Regions from separate parts of the Cytobacillus dafuensis genome, predicted to be linked through region 2. Evidence: predicted binding sites of a transcription regulator. Region 2 holds the regulator's gene; each other region holds the start of a gene.
The links. Region 2 encodes Rex, which represses fermentation and respiration genes when NADH is low (regulators of the CRP and FNR family bind a similar motif). Its sites were predicted from a motif close to TTGTGAAATATTTCACAA; they were not measured.

Region 1 (6,689 bases), 1.1 Mb from region 2:
TAGCGAACACGACACCAGGAATAATAACCATGTGGAAGTGAGCGACTAAAAACATCGTATTATGGTATTGGTAGTCGGCAGCTGACATTCCAAGCATTACCCCAGTAACCCCACCGATTGTGAAAATCGGAATGAACAATAATGAATAAAGCATTGGAGTGGTAATAACGATTTTACCTTTATAAAGTGTAAATAACCAGTTGAATATTTTAACTCCCGTTGGAACAGCAATCGCCATTGTAGTAATAGAGAAAATACTATTCGTTAGAGCCCCTTGACCCATTGTAAAGAAATGGTGTGTCCAAACTAAGAATGATAATAGAGAGATTATAACCATTGAGCCGACCATTGATTTATAACCATATAGATTACGGCGTGAAAAGGTTGAGATAATCTCACTATAAATACCAAATGCCGGCAGAATTAAGATGTACACTTCAGGATGTCCCCAAACCCAGAAGAAGTTCGCCCAAAGCATATCCATACCGCCATTTCCTGTAGTAAAGAAGTTTGTAGCAAATAAACGATCCATCGTGCCCATAAGAAGTGCTACAGTTAATACAGGGAAAGCAAAAACGATAATAGCGTTCGTAACTAAAGCAGACCATGTGAACATTGGCATTTTCATTAGTGTCATGCCTGGTGCTCTCATTTTTAAAATAGTAGTTATAAAGTTAATCCCTGTCATTAATGTACCCAGACCAGAAATCTGAAGAGCAATCATATAATAGTTTGTTCCTACAGATTCACTAAATTCATTTCCTGCAAGTGGAAAATAAGAAGTCCAACCTGCATCTGGAGAACCACCAATGACGAAAGAGATATTCAACAACATCGCTCCAGTGAAGAATAACCAGAAGCTAATTGCATTTAATCGCGGGAACGCTACATCACGAGCTCCAATTTGTAATGGAACTACGAAGTTCATGAAGGCCATAATGAATGGCATGGCCATAAAGATAATCATAACGACTCCATGGGTAGTGAATATTTCATTATAGTGCTGAGCATCTAACAGCGTGTTTTCAGGCACTGCTAGTTGAGCACGCATCATAATTGCATCTACTCCACCGCGGAATAGCATTAATAATGCAGATATTAAATACATAATACCAATACGTTTATGGTCAACTGTTGTTAACCATTCACGCCATAAATAGCCCCATTTTTTAAAATAGGTCAAGCCAGCGATAATTGCGATAACTGTAAGTCCAATGGCAACCATCGATGCATAAATAGCAGGACTTGTATGTGGTACGGCAAATCGATCAAAGTAATCCATACATTTGTGACTCCTTTCAGGAATTCTTGATATATAAAACTAGCTTTTTGTTTTAACGTAAGATAAACCTAATGATGTTGGTGATTAGAATGTTCTTCATGTGAATCATCTGCAGATTTTTCTGAATTAGATGATCCGTGATTATGTCCACCATTTTCACCTTCTGGAGGAGGCATGAATTCTAAGTGAGTTCCAGTGTATGTGGACTGCCCAACATGACCTGGTTTTAATAATTCATCGAATTTCTCTTCAGTAAGAGGTTCCGCTGTTTTCTTCACTTCATCTACCCAATCATCAAATTCACTTTCAGGCATCGCTTTGACATTGAAGGTATTTTCAGCAAATCCTTTTCCACTAAAGTTGGCATTTCGTCCCATATATTCACCTGGAACATCAGCTGCTAAATGTAATGTATTGACCATGTCAGACATTGCGTATTTTTGTCCACCAAGCTGAGGAATCCAGAAGCTCGTGATTGGGCCGTATGAATAGAGTTTAAATTCAAGTGCTCGATCTGTAGGAATATACAAGTAATTAACTGTTTCGATATTCTCTTCAGGGTAACTAAAATGCCACTTCCAATTAGATGTTGAAGCATATACAATTAATGGCTCTTTATCTTCATACCCTTTCGGTGCTGACTCAACGATATTGTTACTTTGAACGGAAACAAAGGAAAGGTAAGCGACTATTAAAACGGGAATCCCCACACAAATGACTTCAATCCATATATTTCCTTCAATGTGAGGTGGTTCATAATCATCTCTTTGCTTTGAAGCACGATATTTTACTAGCATAATAATTAAAATAGCGAAGACAGCTAGGACAATTATCGACATAATTCCAATCGATAACATGATGTCACTTGCTTGCCTTTCAGCTTGGGGCCCTTTAGGATCCAAAACCAATAGCGGTTCGCATCCTGTTAACATAGTGACAATAGTGAAAACTATTGATAAAAAAGACCATTTTTTTCTCATGGAATAACCCCTTCCATATTTTATTTTGTAGTTTCATAGCGAAATAATGATTTAGCATGTTTCATGATTCACAGTCGATTTATATATTAGTCGCTCTAATTCTGAAAGGCAAGGAAATGTGATTGGTGTCACAAAATGTTCAAAAATACGCTTGTAAATATTGGTACATCAGCCTTTTCTTTTAAAATAAAGAATCGTTTAACAAGTCACTTTTACAAAAGTGGTTGGTTAAATTTCTGACAAAATGGATGGTATTTAATTGTGAGACATATCGTATACTATTATTATTTAGAAAAAATAGTATCCTAAAAGATTAATAGTTTACCCAACAAAAAAAATTCTTTGAAGATTAAAAATATCTCAATTGATTTTACTTTTTTATTGATATTTTTTTATCCTAGTATAATTTTAGTTAGAATCTAAAATGTCTTAAGAGGTGTAACATGAAGATTATGTTTGCTTTGGTTTTCTGTATCTTATTCATATCAATTGTCTTAACTCTATTAGTCACTCGTAATGGCGACGAAAATTATAGCAGCTCAACAAGAAGAAATAATATTAATTTATCTTTAATTTATGGTGTAATTATCATCCTTGCAATAATTGCTCTTGGAGTATATATTACTTTTTTTGCTTAACACCGATACTGTCATTTAACCTAGAGAAGTAATAGTGCAATAGGTAATATTGGAAAAATGAACTTTCCTAAGTTTGAATAAATAAAGAAATATGAATACAATAATTAGTATTAGGGCTAAACAAAGTAGTGAGGAATGTAGTAAATGGACTGGAAACCAGATCGAAAAGCGAAAAAAGCTATATATAAACAGCTTGCAGAATATATCGAAAATGGCATAGCAGATGGTACTTTTCCACCTGATAAACCATTACCTTCTGAAAGATACTTAGCTAAAGAGCTTAACATCAATAGAAGCACAGTTGTTGCCGCGTATGACGAGTTGGAATCCAATGGGCTCGTACAAAGAACTAGAGGAAGCGGTACGACCATTAGCAAAGATATATGGGGAATTACGAGGAAACGTATACCGAGCTGGAACAGGTATATTAAGGCTGGATCCTTTTTGCCCAATTTACCTGTTACACAAAAAATTCGCAAAGAAATGGTAGAGCATAAACTGATTGATTTAGCAAGCGGGGAATTATCGGAGGATCTTTTTCCATTGGATTCCTTAAGAAAGATTACTTCTACTAGGTCTTTTATTGGAAGCTTAGGATATGACCATCCACAAGGAAATGTAGTATTAAGAGAGACCATTACAAAACACGTTAAACAATTTCGAAGAATTGATACAAATCCTTCATCAATACTTATTACATCGGGAGCCCAACAAGCCTTACATTTAGTCGTTCAATGTCTGTTAAAACCGGGAGATGCAATTGCTATTGAAGAGCCATCCTACCATTATAATCTCCCTATATTTAAATCGGCAGGGCTCAAAATATATTATTTACCAGTAGATAAAGATGGAATAAACCCTAATGATTTGGTGTCATTACATAAAAAACATCGAATTCGGATGATATTTTTAAATCCGATTTTTCAAAATCCAACAGGAGCTTTACTTCACAAAAATCGGCGGAAAACAGTTTTGGAAATATCTTCTGAATATGGGATTCCTGTTGTTGAAGATGATCCATATAGTTTAACGTCCTTTTCAGGAGAAGAGATCTCAACTCTAAAATCAATGGATCTCAACGGAAATGTTTTATATATTAGCTCTTTATCGAAAATCGTTGCTTCAGGGCTGCGAATTGGTTGGATAATTGGACCAAGACCAGTTATTGAAAGATTATCCGATGCGAAACAGCAAATAGATTTCGGGCATGCTAGCTTTACTCAATGGATTTCTAATGATTTTTTGGAATCGGAAGAATTTCATTTTCATATCAAGAAATTAGTCAAACAGTTAGAGAAGCGAAGGGATCAAATTGTCAAGAGCCTTAGATTTTATTTAAAGGATCAAGTTGACTTTTATATACCGCAGGGTGGAATCCATATTTGGTGCAAGTTGAATAAAGATTTTAATGAAGTACAATTGCTGGAAGAGTCAATCAAAAGAGGGGTTATCTATGTACCCGGAACTACAATGGGATCCAAAAAGGGATTCGTCCGCTTTACCTTTGCAAGGGAAAATGAAGAATCTATAAATGAAGGAATAAAGAGGTTTACCGAAGCACTTAATGCAGTAAATAATAATTATTTAATCGGAGGATCATGAAAATTTCATGATCCTTTTTTATATTTTAGCTTTGTTAAAGCTCAGTGTTGATAATGCTATTTTTGTTGTTGATTCTTGCTGCAGGCGCGAGTTCCTCGAAAATGCTAACGCATTTCCTTCGTGCGGTGATCATTCTAGGAAGCTTATTCAATGTCCTGCGGGAGAAGCGAGTCAAAGGGTGACCCAGCAGTAGAGATAGCTACGAGCAGGCTTCCGGACCGCCCGCGATCGCTAAGTGACTGCAGCGGAAATCAACAGGGAAGTTTAACATAGCCTATATTTTAAAAGTGTTATGGTTTATCCTCCTGGGATTCCGATCTTTATCCCTGGTGTAATAATTTCGTAATGTATACAAGAACAAATATTGAAGCCGGTCTTCCAGTTCAAGGTGCATGAGATACTGAATTAAAAACAATTCGCGTGATAAAAGAACATTAAATTAATATAATATTAAAATAATGATTTTCTGTGACTTTTTCCTTATAGAATGTTGACAGATTATATCGATTATTGTAGACTACATGTAACAATTTAATAAGACCTCACTTTTTACTAGTGAGGTAGAGGCGCGATATTTAACAGTCTTTAGCGGAGCTTGAGAAGCTATGATGCTATTGAGAAGGAAATGTCGCCGAAGCTTGTAATATTCTCTGTATTGCTTGCTGGGTCTGCAGTTAAGAACTGCAGGACTGTCTCAATAAACATCCCGGTTTATTGAGTTGTGCTATCTCATTTAGGGAAAGAAGAGGACTTAAGGGCAAATGTATAATACGAGACCTGAGTTTACCTCAGGTCTCTTTTTATTATGTAAATTTCCCGAATAAATTGAATAATGGGACTTTTATAATTGGGTGGCATGCATACCTTTCCGATTATAGAAATATATTAAACTATCATAACAAAAGGGGAGAAGCTTCATGAGGAGAAAATTATCATTTTTAATAGTAATGTCTTTATCTATGATTTTACTTTTGGCAGGATGTGGTACAAGCAAGGATTCTGAAAAAACAGGTGGTGCAGGAGAGTCTGAAAATGGAACATTTAAAGTGGGGCTTGAAGCTGGATATGCTCCATTCAACTGGACACAAATGGATGAAGCAAATGGCGGCGTAAAAATTGACGGAAGTGCAGAATATGCAGGTGGATACGATGTAGAAATCGCAAAAAAAATCGCTGACGGTTTAGGAAAAGAATTAGTGATCGTGAAGACTGAGTGGGATGGCCTAGTCCCGGCTCTGACTTCTGGAAAAATTGACGCTATTATTGCAGGAATGTCGCCAACAGCTGAACGTAAAAAGACGATTGACTTTTCAGACGTCTACTATAAATCGAATTTAGTTATGGTTGTTAAAAAAGGCGGAAAATATGATGGAGCTACATCTATCCAAGATTTTAATGGTGCAAAAGTGTCTGCTCAATTAAATACTTTCCACTATTCAGTCATCGATCAAATTGACGGTGTGAACAAACAGCCTGCTATGGATAACTTCCCAGCAATGAGGGTTGCGCTTGAATCAGGAGTTATTGATGGATATGTATCTGAACGTCCAGAAGGAGTAAGTGCTGAATCTGCTAACGAAAACTTTAAGATGATTGAATTTAAAGATGGCTTTAAAACATCAGATGATGATACTGCAATTGCAGTAGGTGTTGCAAAGGGCAGTGACTTAACGGAAGAAATCAATAAAATCTTGGCAGGCATCTCTGAGGATGAACGTACAAGCATTATGGATGCTGCTATTAAAAATCAACCAGCAGCCAATTAATGATTATGTGAAACCGGGTGCATCTTCATGCAGTCGGTTTCGCTTTTCTTAAAGGGGGAGAACTATGAGTTTTGAGTGGGTAGTTGAAATCATTACAAATAATTGGCCAATGTTCCTTCGTGGTGCTGGTGTAACGCTTTTAATTGCAATGGTTGGTACGATATTAGGCTTTATCATCGGTTTATTAATTGGCGTAATCCGAACCATTCCTACACCAGATAGTGGGGCAAAGAGAATCTTTCTTAAAGTGATTAATGCAATACTTTCTATTTATATCGAAATATTCCGTGGAACTCCTATGATTGTCCAAGCAATGGTTATTTATTATGGGTCTGCTTTAGCTTTCGGTTTTGATATGGATCGATTAAACGCTGCATTCCTAATCGTATCAATTAATACAGGGGCATATATGTCAGAAATC
Region 2 (6,689 bases):
AAGTAGCAAGTGCTTCACCTTCAACGTCTTCAGCAACAAGTAATAATGACTTGCCTTGCTGAACCACTTGCTCAAGAACTGGAAGAATTTCTTGAATGCTTGTGATCTTTTTATCTGTAATTAAAATGTATGGATTATCTAGAACTGCTTCCATCTTATCAGAATCAGTTACCATGTATGGAGAAGCATATCCACGGTCGAATTGCATACCTTCTACTACATCAAGCTCAGTAGTGAAGCCTTTAGACTCTTCGATTGTGATAACTCCGTCGTTACCAACGCGCTCCATAGCTTCAGCGATTAGTTCGCCAACTTCTTTATCATCAGAAGAAATAGAAGCAACCTGTGCGATTGACTCTTTGCCTTCGATTGGTTTAGAAATTGTTTTTAACTCTTCAACAGCAGTAGCAACCGCTTTTTCGATACCTTTACGGATACCCATTGGGTTTGCGCCAGCTGTTACGTTTTTAAGACCTTCACGGATCATAGCTTGAGCAAGAACTGTTGCAGTTGTTGTACCATCACCAGCAACATCATTTGTTTTGCTAGCAACTTCAGCAACAAGCTTTGCACCCATGTTTTCGAAAGCATCTTCTAATTCGATTTCTTTCGCAATTGTTACACCATCATTTGTAATTAATGGAGAACCAAATTTCTTCTCAAGAACCACGTTGCGTCCTTTTGGTCCAAGAGTTACTTTTACTGCATCTGCAAGAGCGTCAACACCGCGGAGCATTGCGCGGCGAGCATCTTCACTAAACTTAATCTCTTTTGCCATGAATAAAAACCTCCTCAAAATATTTAAAGTAATTTTTCTTAAAATGTATAAGCTGTGCGGGTATTAGCCGATAACAGCAAGAATGTCGTTTTCGCGTAAAATTAAATATTCTTTGCCTTCGTACTTCACTTCAGTACCAGCATATTTTGAGAAGATAATACGGTCGCCTTCAGCAACTTCAAGGGCTACACGCTCACCGTTCTCAAGAACGCGGCCAGTTCCTACAGCAACAACATTGCCTTCTTGAGGCTTTTCTTTAGCAGTGTCCGGCAAAACGATGCCGCTTGCAGTTTTTTCTTCAGTTTCAACAAGCTCGATAATAATTCGATCACCTAGTGGCTTTAACAAGTGAAACAACCTCCTCAATAAATATGTAATTTATTTTATTAGCACTCTCTAACCTTGAGTGCTAACACAATTAATATATTAAAGAATCTCCTATCTATTTGCAAGAGTGAAGCTCAATTTTTTCAAAAAAAAATTATATGTCCTCACCGATAGTTAAGTTTAGATTCAAAAATTCATTTTGAGTGTACTATTTGAAACATGTACCTTTTTATGAGTAAAATGTAGTTTAGTGTACACTATTAATAAGGAGATAAATTGGTGAAAAAAGAATACTGGATCATTCTCATTGTTTATATAACCATGCAATTATCAGGCGTCATTGGAGTTCCGCTCGTTGCTTATATCGGAACCCTTTTAGGAAAAAGTATGCAGGAAATGGAGATTATCTCGGTAACTTCATGGATTGTGATCAGCTTTACCATTACATTAATCATCACTTTAGTATTGCTGCGAAAAGAAATGAAAGATCACACTTTAATGAGGAATTCAGCTTCTGCTGCTTCTTCTATTACGTGGGCCATTGGCGGTGTTTTCCTTGCTTTTTTCGCACAAACGATTGCAGCCAATATTGAGAGCTTAATTGGAATTGAAATGGGCTCTGAAAACACACAGCAAATTATGCAGCTTATTCAAGCTTCACCTATCATCATCATTGTCAGCTCTGTGATCGGTCCCATCTTAGAGGAAATTGTTTTTCGAAAAATCCTTTTCGGTTCGCTCCACAAGAGAATGAACTTTTTTCTGGCAGCTTTAATTAGCTCTGTTATTTTCGCGCTTGCCCATGCCGAAATCGAACATATCCTTTTATATTCTGCAATGGGTTTTACATTTGCCTTTCTCTATGTCAAAACAAAGCGCATCATCGTACCGATTTTTGCCCATGTGGCAATGAATACATTCGTCGTCATCCTGCAGCTAAACAAAGACAATATTGAAAACTGGCTTAAGGATATGGAAAAAATTCAAAGCTTTATTGGAGGATTTTTATGAAAAGGACACCATTGTTTTCAGGCATTATCTATATCATTCTTGGAATCCTCTTTACCCTAATGGCAATCCAGAATACTCAAAATGAACAAACCTGGGGAATGTTTACCTATCTATTCATTATTATAGCAACCATGGACTTAGGTACAGGCTTACGATTGGTTGCGTTTCACTTTAAAATAAAAAATAGTCAACCAAAAAAATGAGCCTTCGTGGAGGCTCATTTCTTTTGGTTAGGATATGGATTATGATTGCTACAGCCTTAGATTCTAGAAAGCATTAATCATTTTCTGCTGGATAATGCTTTAAAAAGTAGATAAGTGATTGAAGCTCGACTGCTAAATCGATATGGTGAATTCTAATTGTAGGTGGAACCGAAAGCCGGGCTGGTGTAAAATTCAAAATGCCCTTCACATGGCTTTGAGCAATTCTGTCCGCAATTGATTGGGCTGCTGGAGCAGGAACAGTTAATATGACTACTTGAATCTGTTGATCTTGGATGACTTTTTCAAGATCATTCATATGAAAAATAGGGACATCACTAATATGGGTTCCAACCTTCCCCTCGTCCACATCAAAAGCAACTTCAATTTTCGTATTATTGTTTTTAAGAAAATTATAATTCAAGAACGCAGTCCCTAAATTACCAACCCCTATAAGGGCTACCTTTATCAGTTCATCCTGATCCAAAGTTTTCCGAAAAAAAGAGAGCAAGTAATTGACGTTATACCCATACCCCTTTTTCCCTAAAGCTCCGAAATAAGAGAAGTCCCTTCTTATCGTTGCAGAATCAACCTTTACAGCATCACTTAATTCTGCCGATGATACCCTCTGCTTTCCAGAAGCATGCAAATTTTTAAGAAAACGATAATATAAAGGGAGACGTTTTGCAGTTGCTTGTGGAATTTTCATTGATTCACTTGCCATATATGTATCTCCTCTCCAAATTCTAACTATTCAATCTCTCGCTTAAAATCTCCATTCTTACCACCAGTTTTTTCAACTAAATACGTTTTACCGATAACCATCCCTTTATCAACCGCTTTACACATATCATATACGGTAAGCGCACATACAGATGCAGCTGTTAGCGCTTCCATCTCTACACCTGTGTTACCCTTTGTTTTGACAGTAGCAGTAATAAAAAGTATGTACTCATCTTGTACAATCTTCCATGAGAATGAAATATCCACTCCAGTTAGTGGAATCGGATGGCACATAGGGATGATTTCCCACGTTTTCTTGCAAGCCATTACACCCGCAACCTGGGCAACCGCAAGTACATCGCCTTTTTTCATTTTATTCGAAGCAATATTTTCATATATTTCTTTATTAACTGTAATACTTGAGTGAGCAATCGCCGTACGAACCGTTTCCGGCTTATCACTAACATCGACCATTTTTGCTCTGCCTTCTTGATTAAAATGTGTAAACTCAGTCATAATAACACCTCACAATCAAATCATACACTATTTTTATCCAAATGTGTAAACATTGTAAGGCTTTTCACAAATAAGATTTGATTAGGAAATCCTTACTAACACGACTATTATAGAGAAATTATATGTTTAAATAAAGTGAAACTTCCATCAGTGGGGGTTTTTCGACGCACAGGACGTGCTAGTGCCGACGTTACCACAGGACGTGGCGTTCTTAGTCGGCCTTCATCCCCCACTGATGGTTAGTTGAACCAATCGGGCATTTACGGGCAGTTGATCCCCCACTTACTCTTCTTTGCATACGCGAATCCTTGAAATGGGGGTCTTACTGCCCGTTAATCTGCGATAACCACACAGTAAATAAAAAATTTTAAGAGAGTGCTTCTCACACAAACACTCCTTTATTGCCCATCATATATGAATGGGTTACACTATCTCTATAACATAGAGGTGAAAAAAAATGATTTTATTACAAGTCAATCAATTAATAAAAAACTTCGGTGCCGAAGTTATTTTATCGAATATAAAGCTTGAAGTACAAACTCGCGACAGAATTGCCCTTGTTGGACGCAATGGAGCCGGTAAATCCACACTTTTAAAAATTATTGCTGGTCAAATGTCCCATGATTCTGGAGATATTATCAAGCCAAAGGAAGTAGAAATTGGCTATCTAGCACAAAATACAGGCCTTGAATCCGAGCGTTCGATTTGGGACGAAATGCTAACTGTATTCGATCATTTGCAAAAGCTCGAGAAGAATTTACGCAGGCTTGAAGAGAGAATGTCTGAGCCTGAAGCAATGGCAAATCAGGAAGATTATGATCGAATTTTAAAAGAGTATGACGAACGGCAGGTTCAATTTAAAGAATTAGGAGGCTATCAATACGAATCAGACATCCGCTCTGTCCTTCACGGATTGAATTTCCAATCCTTTAGTTATGATACAAAAATATCTACATTAAGCGGCGGACAGAAAACAAGGCTTGCTTTAGGAAAACTGTTATTAAAGAAACCCGATATATTAATATTGGACGAGCCTACGAACCATTTAGATATTGATACATTATCCTGGCTAGAGCAATATTTACAAGGATACGATGGAGCCATTCTAATCGTCTCCCATGATCGATACTTTTTAGATAAAGTCGTTACACAGGTGTATGAATTATCAAGAAATCAAATTCGAAAATATTTAGGGAACTACAGCTCCTATCTTGACCAAATGGCCGCAAACTATGAACGCGAAATGAAGCTCTATGAGAAACAGCAGGAAGAAGTAGCTAAGCTGCAGGATTTTATTCAGCGTAATCTAGCGAGAGCCTCCACGACAAAAAGAGCGCAAAGCAGAAGAAAACAGCTAGAAAGAATGGACCTAATGGATCGTCCACTTGGTGATGAAAAATCAGCTTCATTTGGATTCCAAATTGATAAACAATCAGGGAATGAAGTATTGAAGGCTCATTCTGTTGCTGTCGGTTATAGTGGAGAGATGATTTCAAAGGATATTTCTTTCCGTATCACTCGGGGTGAAAGCTTTGCCCTTGTTGGTCCAAACGGAATTGGCAAATCCACACTTTTAAAAACTATTATCAACAAGCTGCCCCTTCTTGAAGGTGATCTGAACTTCGGTTCAAATGTAGCTATTGGCTATTACGATCAAGAACAGGCTGAGCTTACATCGAATAAGCGTGTGCTTAACGAGCTTTGGGACGATTATCCACTAAAACCAGAAAAAGAAATTCGGACCGTGTTAGGTAACTTTCTTTTCTCTGGAGATGACGTCTTAAAAACAGTCTCAACATTAAGCGGAGGTGAGAAGGCGCGTCTAGCCTTAGCTAAGTTAATGATGCAAAAGGCTAATTTCTTAATCCTGGACGAGCCTACAAACCATCTTGATTTAGATAGTAAAGAAATTCTAGAGAATGCATTAATTGATTACCCTGGTACCATTCTATTTGTATCCCACGACCGTTACTTTATTAATCGAATTACAACCAAAGTTCTTGAGCTTAGTGAAAAGGGAGCGACTGAATATCTAGGTGATTACGATTATTATGTTGAAAAAAAGCAAGAACAAGAAGAGTTAAAAACACTGGCTTCATCTAAAATTCCTTCTTCTCCACAGCAAGTAAATCAAGAAAAAAGCTCTTATCAAATGGATAAGGAAGCTAAAAAAATTGAAAGACAGAGACAAAGAAGACTAGAAGAAGTCGAGAAACAAATTGAAGCGTTAGAAATGAAAATTGCTGAATTTGAGCAACTCCTCTGCGAACCCGATGTGTATCAAGACCATGAAAGAGTCATGGAGATTACAAAAGAGAATAACGAAACGAAGGCTAAATTAGAAGCATTAGTTGAAGAGTGGACAGTACTTGCTGATTAATGAAAGATTTTTAGAAAATCGACCAGGAGATTCTCCCTCTTGGTCTTTTTCTTATCCACAAAAATATTCACATATAATGGACTGAAATAGAGGGATTCCACAGACTTCTCCACATTATCCACAATTTATTGTGTTTTTATCCACATTATACACAATTAAATACGTGTATTCCTATTTTTATCCACATGAAAATAGTCCCCATTTAATGAGGACTATTACCTATCAATGTTTTAGTTGTGGATAGAAATATCGAGGCCTGGATTGGCATTCAGTGCCATCGTTGACCGAATCCCTTTTTCGAATAAGATACTCCCTGCTGCAGCAATCATAGCTGCATTGTCCGTACATAAGGATAGAGGCGGAATAATGAGCTGAATATCTGTTGAATTTTCAAAAACTTCCTGCAAAGCGGCACGTAAACCTTTATTTGCAGCCACACCGCCAGCTAACAATACTTGTTTTACTTTATATTCCTGAACTGCATTAACCGTTTTTGTTACGAGCACATCAATGACGCTTTGTTGAAAGCTTGCTGCCAAATCTTCTGGGGATATCTTTTCCCCACGCTGTTCCGCATTGTGGACTGTGTTGATAACTGCTGATTTTAATCCACTAAAACTAAAATCATAGGATCCTTCCTCTAGCCATGCTCTTGGTAGAGGGATGATAGGCTCTCCTTCTTGAGCAAGACGATCAATATGAGGTCCTCCAGGATAAGGCAGGCTTAAAGTTCTTGCAACTTTATCATACGCCT
Region 3 (6,689 bases), 1.2 Mb from region 2:
ACTTATCTCAAATTGAATTCACTAGGATTTGGACCTTTTCGTTCATTACGGTCAAGCCTATTGATCTCAGTTATTTCTTCTGCTGTAAGTTCAAAATCAAATACATTAAAATTCTCTTCAATACGTACTGGTGTTACGGATTTAGGAATAACGATTGTATTATTTTGCAGGTGCCAGCGTAAGACAACCTGTGCTGTTGTCTTATTATGTTGTTCAGCGATTTTTTGGATGACCTCATGGTTCAATACCTCGCCGCCTTGTTGTAAAGGACTCCAAGCTTCTATAAAGATATCATGTTTGGCACAGAACTCTTTTAATTCGGTTTGAACAAGATATGGATGGCATTCAATTTGATTTAATACTGGCTTCACATCACATTCCTGTAAAAGACGTTCAAGATGATCAATATCAAAATTGCAAACGCCAATGGCTTTTACTCGTCCATCATGATAAAGCTTCTCCAGTGCTTTGTAAGTTTCAACATATTGATCATATTGAGGAGTTGGCCAGTGAACCAAATATAAATCAACATATTCAAGTCCAAGTCTTTCTAGGCTTTCCTCATACGCTTTCAATGTATTTTCATAGCCTTGGTCACTATTCCACACCTTTGTTGTTATGAAAATTTCCTCACGTGGAATAGATGATTTTTTTATTGCATTCCCGACACCATTTTCGTTATTGTATATCATTGCCGTATCAATGGATCTATAGCCAACTTCAAGTGCTTTTGCAACAGCAAATTCTGCTTTTTCATCTTCCACTCGCCAAACACCGAAACCAAGCTGAGGCATTTTTAAACCATTATTTAAAACAACAAAATTCATTTGGCATTGCTCCTATCATTAAATTTTCTAAGTAAATCTTTAATTAGGATAACAATACACAAATCAATAATCAAATTATTAAAAGACGAAAGAAATTGAAAAATTAATTATTTACGAAAAAATAATACTATTACTCTACCCATAAAGTGTACAATGTAAATAAGGATTTATTTTCAATGGAGGATTTTGATGAATAAAGCACTTACTAAAAACATGGTCATTATCTCTTTTGATTGTCTGTCTGCATTAGATTTTGAACTTCTTCGTACACTACCAAATTTCCAGCGAGTCTTGCAGAATGGTTCATATTCTCGGCATGTAGATACGATTTATCCGTCTTTAACATACCCTTGTCATACAACCATTATTACTGGGAAATACCCCAAAAACCATGGGATAATAAATAATACTCTTTTGCAGCCTGGGGTAGCTTCACCGGATTGGAACTGGTATCGAAGCTCCATAAAAGGTACAACTTTATATGATGAGGCTAGTAAAGCAAATCTCACAACCGCCGCTCTTCTTTGGCCAGTTACTGGGAAAGCAAAAAGTATACAATATAATCTACCGGAAATTTTTCCAAATAGGAAATGGCAAAATCAAATCCTCGTTTCGCTTTTGAGTGGAACACCTTACTATCAATGGGAGCTTAATAATCGTTTTGGTCATATTCGAAATGGTTTAAGTCAGCCTGAATTAGATGACTTTGTGTTAGAGTCAGCTGTTCACACGATTTTAACGAGAAGCCCCAATTTATTACTTGTTCATTTTACTGATTTGGATACTCAGCGCCATTACCATGGTGTATTTTCTGATGAAGCAATTAAAGCCATTCATCGCCATGATATAAGGCTTGGACGTATATTAAATGCTCTTGAGGAATGTGGAAGACTTTCTGACACAACCATTGTAGTGCTTGGTGATCATAGTGCTCTCGATGAGAATAAAGCCGTGCAGTTAAACGTTTTATTTAAGGAGAAGAACTTAATTTCAGTAAATGTAAATGGAAAAATTATTGATTGGAAGGCATATTGCAAAAGCTGTGACGGCTCTGCATATATTTATTTAAAAAACAAAGATGATGTTGAAACAAATCTTTTTGTAAGGAGCATACTAGAGGATTTAATAGTAGATCCTAGCAATGGAATTGAGAGCATGATAACAGGAGAGGAGGCTGGTAAAAAAGGAGCAGATCCGGCTTGTGCTTTTATGATTGAGGCAAGGCATGGATTTTATTTTCATGATGAGCATCTTGGTGATTATATTCATCATATTACGAATGAAGATGTTCTGCCTGGCAAAAAATACACTTTTGCTTCACACGGCTATTCGCCTGAAAAACAGGAATACAAGACAATTTTTCTAGCCACTGGCAGAGGGATTCGGCAAAATGAAGTTATTCCATCTATGCGTCTTATTGATATTGGTCCAACATTAGCAAGAATACTAGGGTTGGATTTAGGGCAAACGGATGGAGAAGTTATCGCGGATTTTTTAACTATTGATACAAAAAATAATTTAACAAAGGGGGTAGTATAATGGGGAAAATGACTAAACCTGAACGAAGCTGGGCCTTTTATGATTGGGCAAATTCCGCATATTCTATTGTTGTCGTTACTGCTATTTTTCCTTTATATTTTAAATCTGCAGCAACAGAAGCCGGAATTTCTGCAACTACATCAACAGCCTACTGGGGTTATGCAAACTCATTTGCTACACTGATCGTTTCCATATTGGCTCCATTGCTTGGTACAATTGCTGATTTTAGAGGCTTTAAAAAGAGATTTTTTACTTTTTTTGCGTCATTAGGAGTTATTTTTACACTTCTATTAGCGGTTGTACCAAATGATCAATGGTTAATATTGTTAGGATTTTTTGTTTTTACTTCCGTTGGGTTTGCAGGAGCAAATATTTTTTATGATGCTTTTTTAGTAGACGTAACGAGTGAAGATCGAATGAACCGCATCTCTTCAAATGGATTTGCGCTTGGTTATATTGGGAGTACAATCCCATTTATCATTTCAATTGCAATAATTATTTTGGCTCAGCAAGAAATCATCCCATTATCTGTAGGGATTGCAAGTCAAATTGCATTTGTGATTACAGCTCTATGGTGGGGACTTTTCACAATCCCGATGTTAAAAAATGTGGAGCAGAAATACTATGTAGAGCGAGTCTCTAATCCTGTTGCAACAAGCTTTAAAAAACTGTTTACCACTTTGAAAAATATTAAAGCATATCGTGCACTATTTCTATTCTTACTTGCTTATTTCTTTTACATTGATGGTGTTCATACGATTTTAACTATGTCTACTGCTTATGGATCAGACTTAGGCATTAGTGCTTCAACATTGTTAATCGTATTGTTTTTAGTCCAAGTTGTGGCAGCGCCATTCACGATTATGTTTAGTAAGCTAGGTCAGAAATTTAGTGAAAAGAAAATGATCTTTGTGGCCATCATTGTATATATAATTATTTGTATTTACGCCTATTTCTTAAAAACAGCCATAGACTTTTGGATTTTAGCTATGCTTGTGGCAACAGTTCAAGGTGGAATTCAAGCTTTAAGTCGTTCCTATTTTGCTAAGCTTATTCCAAAAGAATCTTCCAATGAATTCTTTGGCTTTTACAATATTTTCGGAAAGATTGCAGCAATAGCCGGCCCCACGCTAATGGGTGTAACAGCTCAACTAACAGGAAATACGAGCAGCGGAGTCTTTAGCTTGATCGTATTATTTGTCTTTGGCGCTTTCATTCTCTGGCGGGTTCCAAATCATGTCGTGTTCTCTGCGGAGCAATCTGCTGCGAATCAAATTAGCAGGTAAGTTAAGTCTGCATTCTCTATATAGGGATTGCAGACTTTTTATTTTCAGGGAGAAAGTGAACCCTTCAGTCATCAAAAAAAGTAATTTCTATCAATCACCCCATTAATACCTTATAAGTGATGATAATATAAAAATTTAAATTGAAATTACATTTAAATAAGCGTATAGTAATTGAGGGGTAACTGAAGGGGTAAATTTTTTAGTTTAATTGAACATTAAATTAATAAATTTGCTGATATATTATGTTTTAGAGTTTTTTTATTTACTTTTGTGAAATATCACACAAATTAAAATCACCCTTCAGTTAATAGTTTTTTAATAAATTATTATTTACTTGTAAAGGGGAAGAGGATATGACTGCAACGCTTACTCAACCAAGGCCAGAACAAGAAAATCTTGATGTGTCATTTAATCAGGAAAGACAAGAATTACTTGATCAGCTATTAAAACCTGAGGTACAGGAATCCTTAACAACATTAGTAGAACAACTCCCTAAATTAACTGAGCTTGTTTCGATCTTAAATAAGTCATATGACTTTGCTCAATCAGTTGCTACTGATGACGTATTAAAGAATGATACAATTGGCGCTATCAAAGAAATGGTAGATCCAGTTAAAGATACTGTGAAAAATATTGCAGCTACAGCTATTGAAGCTAAGGACCGTGCGGAAGAAAGCCATGAAGTGATTGGTCTTTTCGGTATTTTAAAAATGCTAAAAGATCCGCAAGCACAGAAGCTTTTCCGTTTCGTAAATGCTTATCTGCAAATCGCAGAAGAAAAAAATAGTCAAAAATAGTATTGTTCTTTTAATACAACTAGTAAGGACGGGATAAATCATGTCAAAACATATTGTTATCTTAGGTGCAGGTTATGGCGGACTTCTTTCAGCTTTAACTGTTCGTCAATATTTAAATAGAGAAGAAGCTTATGTAACTGTAGTAAACCAATACCCAACACACCAAATCATTACTGAACTTCACCGTCTAGCAGGTGGAACAATTTCTGAAAAAGCTATCTCTATGCCTTTAGAAAAACTTTTCAAAGGTAAGGATATCGACCTGAAAATTGCTACGGTAGACTCTTTTTCTGTAGATAAAAAAGAGGTAAAGCTTAATGATGGTTCTACTTTAACTTATGATGCACTTGTTGTTGGTTTAGGAAGTAAAACTGGTTACTTTGGTATTCCAGGGCTTGAAGAAAACAGCATGGTATTAAAATCAGTTAATGATGCAAATAATATTTACAATCATATTGTTGGCAGAATTCGTGAATACGCAAAAACGAGAAATGAAGCAGATGCAACCATTGTTATTGGCGGTGGCGGCTTAACTGGCGTAGAGTTAGTTGGCGAAATTGTTGATAACATGACTAAAGTTGCTAAGAGCTTTGGTGTTGACCCAAAAGAATTGAAGATCAAGCTTGTTGAAGCAGGTCCGAAAATTCTTCCTGTCTTACCAGATCATTTAATTGAACGTGCAACGACTAGCTTAGAAGCTCGTGGAGTAGAATTCTTAACTGGTCTTCCTGTCACAAATGTAAGCGGCAATGAAATTGATCTTAAAGACGGTACGAAAATCATTGCGAATACTTTCGTCTGGACAGGCGGTATCCAAGCTCTTCCTATTGTTGAACAGTCAGGACTTGCTTGCGATCGTGGCCGTGCAACAGTTAATGAATTCCTTCAATCAACAACTCACCCTGATGTGTTTGTTGTTGGTGATAGTGCTGTTGCATTCCCTGAAGATGGCGGTCGTCCTTATGCACCAACAGCACAGAACGCTTGGCAAATGGGCGAACTAGTTGGCTACAACCTATTTGCATATCTTCAAGACAAAGCATTTGAAAAGTTTGCTCCTGTAAATTCAGGTACACTTGCAAGTCTTGGCCGTAAAGATAGCGTTGCTTCTATCGGAGCTAATGGTACATCACTTAAAGGATTACCAGCTTCCCTAATGAAGGAAGCAAGTCATGTGCGCTACTTGACACATATTAAAGGTTTGTTTAGTTTGGCTTACTAATAGGTATATGATAAAAAGACCTTCGTATTAAATGCGAAGGTCTTTTTGCATATAATATACTGCACGATTAGAAAGGATCTGACAGTCCTTTACTCTCCCTTTTCCTCGAACAGTCTAATGATATTAACAATCACTTCTGTAGCTTTCACCATATTATCAACAGAAATATACTCATACTTTCCATGGTAATTTTCGCCGCCAGTGAAAATGTTTGGTGTTGGAAGTCCCATATATGAAAGCTGTGAGCCGTCTGTTCCTCCACGTATTGGTTTGATAATTGGCTTAATGTCTAATTTCATCATCGCTTCATAGGCAATGTCTACAATTTTCTTGACTGGTTCAATTTTCTCTCTCATATTGTAATACTGATCCTTCATTTCAAGACGAATATTGTCATGACCATATTTTTCTTTCAGTTCCTGAACGATTTCTTCTATTTTTGTTTTTCTTGCAAGGAAGTTATCCTTATCAAAATCACGAATAATATAACTGAGCTTTGTTTCCTCCACATCTCCGCTTACAGAGCTTAAATGATAAAAGCCTTCATAGCCTTCTGTATGTTCAGGTGCCTCTTCGAATGGCAGCTTAGCATTGAATTCCATTGCTATTTTTGCAGAGTTGACCATTTTTCCTTTCGCTGTTCCAGGGTGAATATTATTCCCTTTAATAGTAATTTTAGCAGCTGCGGCATTAAAGCTTTCATATTCGAGTTCTCCGAGTGGGCCGCCGTCTACTGTATATGCATATTTTGCATTAAAGGCTGCAACATCAAATTTATGCGGACCTCTTCCAATCTCTTCATCTGGTGTAAAAGCAACTCTAATTTTTCCATGCTTTATCTCTGGATGGTTAATAAGGTATGTCATTGCGGTCATAATTTCAGCAATCCCAGCTTTGTTGTCAGCTCCAAGAAGAGTTGTGCCATCTGTGGTAATGATTGTGTGACCTTTATATTGGATTAAGCTTGGAAAATCTTTTGGTGAGAGAACAATATGTAACTCGTTATTTAAGGTAATGT

Region 1: the regulator Rex is predicted to act here: its motif matches at 2,379-2,396, upstream of qoxA (cytochrome aa3 quinol oxidase subunit II).
Region 3: the regulator Rex is predicted to act here: its motif matches at 3,921-3,938, upstream of FSZ17_RS08505 (helical membrane plugin domain-containing protein).

The regions. Positions count from the first base shown of each region.
Region 1 is NZ_CP042593.1:1,781,868-1,788,556, forward strand. Features, by position in the region: gene qoxB (cytochrome aa3 quinol oxidase subunit I) at 1-1,282, opposite strand, end outside; gene qoxA (cytochrome aa3 quinol oxidase subunit II) at 1,351-2,262, opposite strand; gene pdxR (MocR-like pyridoxine biosynthesis transcription factor PdxR) at 3,045-4,502, shown strand; partial or broken gene FSZ17_RS23680 (hypothetical protein) at 4,792-4,898, shown strand; lysine riboswitch at 5,056-5,237, shown strand; gene FSZ17_RS08470 (transporter substrate-binding domain-containing protein) at 5,420-6,268, shown strand; gene FSZ17_RS08475 (amino acid ABC transporter permease) at 6,333-6,689, shown strand, end outside.
Region 2 is NZ_CP042593.1:635,187-641,875, reverse strand. Features, by position in the region: gene groL (chaperonin GroEL) at 1-778, opposite strand, end outside; gene groES (co-chaperone GroES) at 842-1,126, opposite strand; gene FSZ17_RS03360 (CPBP family intramembrane glutamic endopeptidase) at 1,385-2,116, shown strand; gene FSZ17_RS03355 (YdiK family protein) at 2,113-2,319, shown strand; gene FSZ17_RS03350 (redox-sensing transcriptional repressor Rex) at 2,393-3,040, opposite strand; gene moaC (cyclic pyranopterin monophosphate synthase MoaC) at 3,067-3,555, opposite strand; gene FSZ17_RS03340 (ABC-F family ATP-binding cassette domain-containing protein) at 4,013-5,935, shown strand; gene tsaD (tRNA (adenosine(37)-N6)-threonylcarbamoyltransferase complex transferase subunit TsaD) at 6,166-6,689, opposite strand, start outside.
Region 3 is NZ_CP042593.1:1,793,397-1,800,085, forward strand. Features, by position in the region: gene FSZ17_RS08490 (aldo/keto reductase) at 3-827, opposite strand; gene FSZ17_RS08495 (alkaline phosphatase family protein) at 1,017-2,366, shown strand; gene FSZ17_RS08500 (MFS transporter) at 2,366-3,652, shown strand; gene FSZ17_RS08505 (helical membrane plugin domain-containing protein) at 4,006-4,449, shown strand; gene FSZ17_RS08510 (NAD(P)/FAD-dependent oxidoreductase) at 4,490-5,671, shown strand; gene pepT (peptidase T) at 5,761-6,689, opposite strand, start outside.